One region of the Shewanella sp. SM55 genome, then DNA from elsewhere that is predicted to be linked to it. Evidence: predicted binding sites of a transcription regulator. Region 1 holds the regulator's gene; the other holds the start of a gene.
What was found. Region 1 encodes sigma-54, which starts transcription at its own class of promoters, with help from an activator protein. Its sites were predicted from a motif close to GTTGGCACGNNNNTNGNNT; they were not measured.
Positions count from the first base shown of each region.

Region 1 (4,186 bases):
GTTGTATTAGAAAATAATGTTATTATCGATGCCATTAGCCCAGAAGAACCGATTCAGACCTTGTCCACCAGTTATCTGGAACTCGATCTCAACACTATGATAATGACCTCTGACCGTACCATTTACGTCACAGGGAAAGATTTTAATATTCAAGGCCAAGGCCTTTATGCCGACCTCAACGCGCAAGAAGTGCAATTGACCAGTCAGGTAGTAGGAACATATGAAGCAAAATAACATATTACTTGCCAGCCTAATGCTAATTATGAGCATGAGTGCTTTCGCGAAAGTGGGCGACTTAAAGCAAGAAGTCAAAATTAAAGCTGTGAGCCAAACTGCGGATATCAAAAACAACCAGATCATCTTCTTTGGTCCGGTGGAAGTTACCCAAGGCTCAATAAAAATCCAAGCAAATGAACTGCGTGCATTTTCCGCTGAAGGTGAAAATAGCAAAACTTTAGTCGCCACAGGCAACCCTGCTACGTATAGCCAGATATTAGACGATGGCCGTCCTGCATCGGCGAGCGCGAAAGAAATTCGTTACGATATGGCAAGCCGCACCTTAACTCTGAAAGGTATGGCGTCATTAGATCAAGCGGGTAGCCAAGTTACAGGCAATTTAATCCGCTATAACATGATTCAACAGAAATTGATGGCCGAGAGTACTGGCAGTGGTGACGATCGCGTGATCACTATTATTCAGCCAGAAAACTATCAAGATGATGCTAAATCAGATGCTCCAGCGGATAAACCTGTAAAAAAGCAGGACTCTAAATGACCCAAATCACCTTAAGAGCACAAAATCTGGCAAAAAGTTACAAGAGTCGCCAAGTGGTTAAAGACGTCAGTCTGACGGTAAAAACCGGTCAAGTCGTTGGCCTACTCGGTCCAAACGGTGCCGGTAAAACCACGACCTTTTACATGGTTGTCGGGCTAGTGAAGAGCGATAAGGGGCATATCTTTATCGACGATGATGATTTAACCGCAGATCCTATGCATCTGCGTGCCCGCAAAGGCATAGGTTACTTACCGCAGGAAGCCAGTATCTTTCGTAAGCTAACTGTTCATGACAACATCATGGCCGTACTGCAAACTCGTAAAGAACTTAAAAACGAAGAACGAGAAGAAGAACTAGAACATCTGCTCGAAGAGTTTCATATCACCCACATCCGTGACAGCCAAGGCATGTCATTGTCGGGTGGCGAACGTCGTCGCGTCGAAATTGCGCGGGCTTTAGCCGCTAATCCTAAGTTCATTTTGCTCGATGAACCGTTTGCCGGCGTCGATCCTATTTCGGTTATCGACATCAAGAAGATTATCGAACAACTCAAAAGTCGCGGCCTTGGCGTACTGATCACAGACCATAATGTCCGCGAGACATTAGATGTATGTGAACATGCTTATATTGTGAGTCACGGAAACCTGATTGCCGAAGGAACTCCAGCAGAGATCTTAGACAATCAGCAAGTTAGGGCTGTGTACTTAGGTGAACAATTCAGGCTATAGTTAATCGAGCGAAGCCAATGGAGGCAATTTATACCGCCATTGGGCTTCACTCAAAATGATAATAAGCGACCTCATCCAACAATAATAACGTAGGGATCAGCGGTAACATGAAAGCGTCACTCCAGCTCAAACTGGGTCAACAGTTAACCATGACGCCACAACTACAACAGGCTATACGTCTGTTGCAACTGTCGTCATTAGAACTGCAGCAAGAGATCCAGCAAGCATTAGATTCTAATCCCCTTCTCGAGCTGGAAGAGGATCAATTCGACGCCACTAAAACCCCTGTAAACCAAACGCTATCCGATACGGATTTCAGTGAATCTAGCACTCTGCCACCAGAAAAAGACAGCTCCACCATAGATACGGCAGAGTCGCTAACCAAAGAATCCATGCCCGATGAGCTCCCCATGGACACCACATGGGATGAAGTGTTTACCGCCTCCCCAAACTCAGGCCCCGGCGGCAGTCGTGAAGACGATATGCCCTTCCAAGGCGAGACCAGTGAAGGTTTGTACGAACACTTAGAATGGCAAAAAAACCTCACGCCGTTTTCTGAAACCGATTTAGCCATTGCCACCGCCATTATTGATGCCATCGACGATCAGGGCTATCTCACCCAAAGCACTGAAGAAATTCTCGAAGCCATGGGCAATCCTGAAGTTGAGCTTGACGAAGTCGAAGCCGTACTCAAGCGTATTCAGCATTTTGATCCCATAGGCGTTGCCGCCCGCGATTTAAGTGAATGCCTGCTGATCCAACTGTCGCATTTCGCCGCTGATACTCCCAACCTAGAAAACGCCCGTATGCTGATCAAAGATCATTTAGATCTGATCGCCGCCCGTGATTTTAGGTTATTGATGCGTAAGACTAAATTAAAAGAAGATGAATTAAGGGATGGTATAGCACTTATCCAAACCCTCAATCCTCGCCCAGGTTTGTTGATCACGCCCAATAATGACGAATACGTTATCCCAGATGTGTCTGTGTCGAAGAAAAATGGCCGCTGGGTCGTTGAGCTTAATCCTGACTGCATGCCAAAAATCAATGTAAATCAACATTATGCTTCTATGGCACGCAGTACCAAAAACCAAGCCGATAGCCAATTTATTCGCGGCCATCTGCAAGAGGCTAAATGGTTTATTAAGAGCTTAGAAAGCCGTAACGATACTTTGCTTAAAGTTGCTAATTGCATAGTGCAATATCAGCAAGGTTTCTTTGAGTATGGTGAAGAAGCCATGAAGCCTATGGTGCTTAACGATATTGCCGAAGCGGTAGAAATGCATGAGTCCACCATCTCACGGGTCACAACTCAAAAATACATGCATACCCCTAAGGGACTTTTTGAACTAAAATACTTCTTCTCTAGCCACGTCGGTACTGACGATGGTGGTGAGTGCTCATCCACAGCAATCAGAGCCTTTATAAAGAAACTGGTGGCAGCGGAAAACCAGAAAAAACCATTAAGCGATAGTAAGATGGCACAACTTCTGGCAGAACAAGGGATCAACGTAGCCCGCAGAACCATTGCGAAGTACCGAGAGGCTATGCTTATTCCACCTTCTAATCAGCGTAAAAGTTTATAACCTACAGTGGATATCGGAGGACGTTTCTATGCAAATAAACCTAAGTGGACACCATGTCGAAATTACCGAATCGTTACGTGCATATGTAGAAGAAAAGTTTTCAAAACTTGAACGCCATTTCGAACAGATCAATAATGTGCACGTTGTGCTCAATGTTGAGAAAATGCAACAGATTGCCGAAGCGAGAATAAACCTCATAGGTGGTGAAGTTTTTGCTACTTCAGAGCATGCTGACATGTATGCCGCTATAGACGCCCTGATTGACAAGCTTGACCGTCAGGTTATTAAACACAAAGAGAAGTTAACAAAACACTAATAATGGAACTTTGTACCATACTGCGGCCGGAGTGCACTACCTGCGCCACTCCGGGCAGCAAGAAAAAGGTACTGGAACTCATCAGCGACTTAGTCGCTGCCCAGTACCCGACCCTCTCATCTCAAGAGATATTCGAAAGCCTAGTGGCGCGCGAAAAGATGGGAAGCACAGGTATAGGTAACGGCATCGCCATTCCACATGGTCGACTAGCCGATATAGATCAGCCCATTGCCATACTAATTAAGTGTGAAGAGCCGATAGCATTTGATGCTATCGATAAGCAACCTGTTGATATTTTATTTGCACTACTGGTGCCTGCAGACCAATGTCAGCAGCACTTAAGTACCTTGTCTTGCATGGCCGAAAAGCTGAGCGACAAGCAAATATTAAAGCAATTACGCAAGACGCATGATGAAACGGAACTCTATCAGGTAATCACTGGATGAAACTGGTCATAGTGTCGGGCCGCTCAGGCTCAGGCAAATCTGTCGCCCTTAGGGTACTCGAAGATCTCGGCTATTATTGTGTCGATAACCTTCCCTTGCCATTGATTGGCAGTTTGCTTGAGCAACTCAAAGGCAGTAACGATCTCGTCGCCATCAGTGTCGACGTGCGTAACATGCCTGAGCAGGATAAGGTCTTAGTAAAACAACTCGCTAGCCTACCTCCAGATACTGAGTTAACGAGCTTCTTCCTTAACTCCAGCGATAAAATTCTGCTCAAGCGTTACAGCGAAACCCGCCGTTTGCATCCTTTGTCGAAGAGCCGAGTCTCTTTGCAA
Region 1 covers NZ_JAKKRS010000015.1:14,221-18,406, reverse strand. Annotated here, with positions in the region: gene lptC (LPS export ABC transporter periplasmic protein LptC) at 1-234, shown strand, start outside; gene lptA (lipopolysaccharide transport periplasmic protein LptA) at 221-775, shown strand; gene lptB (LPS export ABC transporter ATP-binding protein) at 772-1,503, shown strand; gene L5L91_RS17180 (RNA polymerase factor sigma-54) at 1,611-3,089, shown strand; gene hpf (ribosome hibernation promoting factor) at 3,118-3,405, shown strand; gene ptsN (PTS IIA-like nitrogen regulatory protein PtsN) at 3,408-3,851, shown strand; gene rapZ (RNase adapter RapZ) at 3,848-4,186, shown strand, end outside.

Region 2 (4,186 bases), on a different contig from region 1:
TGCTAAGTCGTAAATTGGCCGAGCAAGGACATTTCCCTGCGATTGATCTTAATGCGTCAGTGAGCCGCTTAGCCATGCACATAGCGACCTCTAGCAGTATTGAACAGAGTCAGATCTTTAGACATCTTTTGAGTCGTTACAATGAGGTTAGAGACTTATTACCTTTAGGTGGGTACCAAGCTGGCCAAGATCCTGAAATGGATCTTGCTGTGCGAGTGTATCCAGAAATGGCACGATTTTTACGCCAGACCACACACAGTAAAGTCAATCTGGCTGAAAGTTTAGTGCAATTGGAACAGTTGATGGGAGTTATGGGATATGAGCCAGCGTCATCTCTCTAAGTTACGTGTTCAAGCTGAAAAGAAATTAGCGCAGCTAGGGCAAAAACGCGATGATTCCAGCCTAAGCGTCCAACTAAATCAACAACAAAATCAAGCCTTAGCCCAAATGATATTGACTTATCGTGGTGCGAAAGAGGGCTCAAATGTTTTGCTCTGGCAAAATTCCGCAAGTATGGCGCAAGTGTTAGAGCCTATGCGGGTGAAGTTAGCTCAAAAGGAGGTTTTTCTACAACAGGAACAACTGCGTATTGATCGCCTATGGCGTAAGCAATTAGGGCGTCAGCAAGGTTTGAAGTGGCTTGAAAAACAAACACATATACAAGAACAAGCACAAGTGGCGCGCCGTGAACAGGCTATTGTTGATGATATGGCGGGTTTCTATTACAAGAATAAAGGCCAATAGGCGCTGTGTCATTACAGCTGAGAGCCACCTTTTAAACTATGTCCCATTAGCGAGGGCTTTGGTAACTCTCAATAATTCAGTTTGATTAGCGTTTGGCACCGTAATCAATTTCATGGTGTTGGCCATCTTGATTCAGGATACGGTTAATCGTTTCTTGCTGTATTACGAGCAATCTGCCGTTGGTTTCATTGGCTGTTTGGCTATCTTTAACTAAGAGCTGCAAGTTGTCCCATGACATTTTTATTTGCGGTCTTAGGTGATCAGGTAGCGCCGTGATTAAGCGTCTCATGCCACTATTGTCACTATTAAAACCTAGTGTCGCGAGATTTTCGCTTCGCTGTTTGGCTCTCAAAGCTAACTTGTTACACAGCGCAGTTTGACGCTCGTTATGGGCTAAGAGCGCATCATTATCCCTGCGTTGCATTAATTCACGTTGGTGCTTAAGCATTGATTTTAATTGACTATATCCATCAAGATCTTGACGAATATCGCGAATTAAACTTTGAACAAGTTCGCGCTTATTTACTTGACTATTATCCATGCTGTATCAATATCTTATCTGCAATTTTATCTAAGCTCAGCTCAAAGCTGCCATTACTTAAAGCCTGACGTATAGCAGCAACTTTATCTGTGTCAACGTCGGAGATGGTATGTAACTCTTTCTGGGTTTGTTCTAACAATTGCCAGTCGTGACTAATATCTTGTCGTGTTGGCGTTGATAGATTTTCTGATTCAACGGGCTTTCTGGGCGTATTAGCGCTCTTACTCGTGCTGAACTCAGTGCTCAAGGCACTGCTAATTTTATTAATTTCCATAGATGTTCATCGTCATAAATGGCTAGATATTAGATATAGGCGACCTAAATAGGATAAATCTAAAATAAATTTTTAAATTTATCCTAAGGTGGCTTAAATGTTAAAAACGGGTTTCAACTCTCCCCTTAGCTATGGGGTAGGCGGTAATGATTTTCCCTGAACTACTATTCCTCACTCTAATGGCATCACCTTGTTTACCCGCATCCATAGCAATCCCAATCATATTGGCATAAAAGGTGGCACTGACTGCTTCGATAATCACTTCATCTCCTATGCTCACGAGTTCTGGTGCACTTAAATTGCTTGCTCTTATGGGTTTGTTTTTGATTATTTTTCTGGCAACCGCTTGCCCTAAAATGTGTTTTTCATCAGTAATAATGTCTTGATCTGATGCAGTTAAGGGCAGCATTTGCCATTGTAGATTTTCTGATGTGACAACTTCATCTCTCTTAAGCGTTTTGTTGGCAACAGGAATGTAGGCGCTGAGAGCAACCTTGGCCCGAACATAGAGTGACCAGCCTTCAGAGGCACAGCTTATTTTTCGTTGGATCCGACCGAATGGGAGCCCTTTAGCAGCCTCGACTTGGAGCGCCGTGCTACACGTTTTTAGCTTGGCTGTGCTGGAAGGAATGTGCAGTGTGATTTTTTTGCTGACTTTTTTGATCTCTTGCGATTGTTGCCACTTAGCTATCTCTGCGGCTACGGAGTTTGTCATTTGCAGAGATATTTGTTCTGTCGCCGTGATCTTCCCTCTCGCGTGCACATTGAGCGGAAGTAACCCTATGCTCAGTAAGAAAGTGAGGGAAAAGAACTTTCCGTATATCGATAGCAATTTCATTTAACCAACTGTTTTATATGGATAAGTATATTGGCATGCTAATTGTAAGCTGCTCGACCATCTAAATTAATTACGCATACAGTACTAGGAGTTGAGATGGCTATCAACCTTGATAAAGCATTAGGAATACATCCTCAGACACTCGATTTTAGAGTGGAGAGAAGCAAGGTATTAGCGAGTAATTTAATCAATGCCGAAACTCCGGGGTACAAAGCGAGGGATTTGGATTTCAAAGCGGCCATGAAGCAAGTTGAAGCAGGCATGCAGATGAATCAAGAGTACAGCCTCGCTTATCGCATGCCTTATCAAAATTCTGCCGATGATAATACCGTGGAACTCGGTAAGGAACAGGCAAGATATTCACAGAATGCGATGGATTATCAAACGAGTTTGACATTTTTAAACATGAAAATAGCCGGTCTAAAGTCTGCTATTGAAGGTCGTTAGGAGCCTGTATGTCATTTGGCGATATTTATCAAATAGCGGGTGCTGGCATGAATGCTCAGACCATACGTTTAAATACGGTCGCGAGTAACTTAGCTAACGCTGGAACTGCCGCCGAAAACCCTGAGTCGGCCTATCGAGCATTAAAACCCGTATTTGCGACTATTTACGATGCGACTCAACAAGGTGCGATTGGTGCTTCGATTGAAGTGAGCGACATAGTCCAAGCGGATGCCCCATTGGATATGCGTTATGAGCCGAATCATCCCTTTGCCAATGAACAAGGTTATGTTGCCTACTCTAATGTGAACACGATTGAAGAAATGGCTGACATGATGGCGGCAAGTCGTTCATTTGAAACCAGTGTTGAAATCATGAATCGTGCGCGTTCTATGCAGCAAGGTTTATTGCAACTAGGGAATAAATAGCAATGGAATTGGCTCGCTCTGGTAACAACTCGATTCAGAATCCTGCAGGTGCATTAACGGCACCAGGGAATGATGCTGCGTCATTAAAGAATGAATTTATGACCTTAATGATTGCACAAATCAAGAATCAAGATCCCACTAAACCGCTTAACAGTGCTGAGTATATCTCTCAATTAGCGCAGTTTTCGCAGGTCGAAAGCTTAGAGGGAATGCGGAAGAATCAATCAAGCCAAATGGTCATGATGGAAAATTTGGGCATAGTACAGTCGGCATCTTTGATTGGTAAGAATGCCATGGTGCCTGTGTCTGAGTTTCAGCTCGATGGTGAAGCGGTTGAAGGCAAAGTGTATTTAGAGAATGCAGCTGAAGGCTTAGATCTTGAAATTATCGATGCACAAGGTCAGGTCGTTAGCACTATTCAACTCGGTGCTCAGGATGTTGGTGATGTTCGGTTCTCTATCGATCCTGCTGAGCTGGGGTTGTCTGCAGGCCAATATGAAATCAAAGCTAAGGCGACACTAGGTGAAAATAGTTTAGTTGCGCCAACGTATATTAAGGCACCGATCGAGAGAATCCATTTCTCCAGTGCATCCGGCATGATGATGGCTGAAATGGGCCATGGTGTTGGAGTTGTTTCTGTGCTCAATATTTCTGAAGTTTCTTAAATTATTTTTATAGGATATTAAGATGTCATTTAACATAGCTTTAAGTGGTTTACAGGCGACGACTCAAGATCTCAACACTATCAGTAATAACATTGCTAACGCATCGACGAGTGGGTTTCGCGGTGGCCGTAGTGAATTTGCATCCATTTATAATGGTGGTCAGGCGGGTGGCGTTGGCGTGATGTCAACGAGCCAAAACTTCTCTAAAGGTGGCAGCTTAACTTATACCGGTCGTCAGCTTGATATGGGGAT
Region 2 covers NZ_JAKKRS010000011.1:98,044-102,229, forward strand. Annotated here, with positions in the region: gene L5L91_RS14555 (FliI/YscN family ATPase) at 1-341, shown strand, start outside; gene L5L91_RS14560 (hypothetical protein) at 319-744, shown strand; gene L5L91_RS14565 (flagellar protein FlgN) at 830-1,285, opposite strand; gene flgM (flagellar biosynthesis anti-sigma factor FlgM) at 1,278-1,559, opposite strand; gene flgA (flagellar basal body P-ring formation chaperone FlgA) at 1,660-2,274, opposite strand; gene flgB (flagellar basal body rod protein FlgB) at 2,494-2,844, shown strand; gene flgC (flagellar basal body rod protein FlgC) at 2,853-3,269, shown strand; gene L5L91_RS14590 (flagellar hook assembly protein FlgD) at 3,272-3,934, shown strand; gene flgE (flagellar hook protein FlgE) at 3,957-4,186, shown strand, end outside.
Region 2: the regulator sigma-54 is predicted to act here: its motif matches at 2,427-2,445, upstream of flgB (flagellar basal body rod protein FlgB).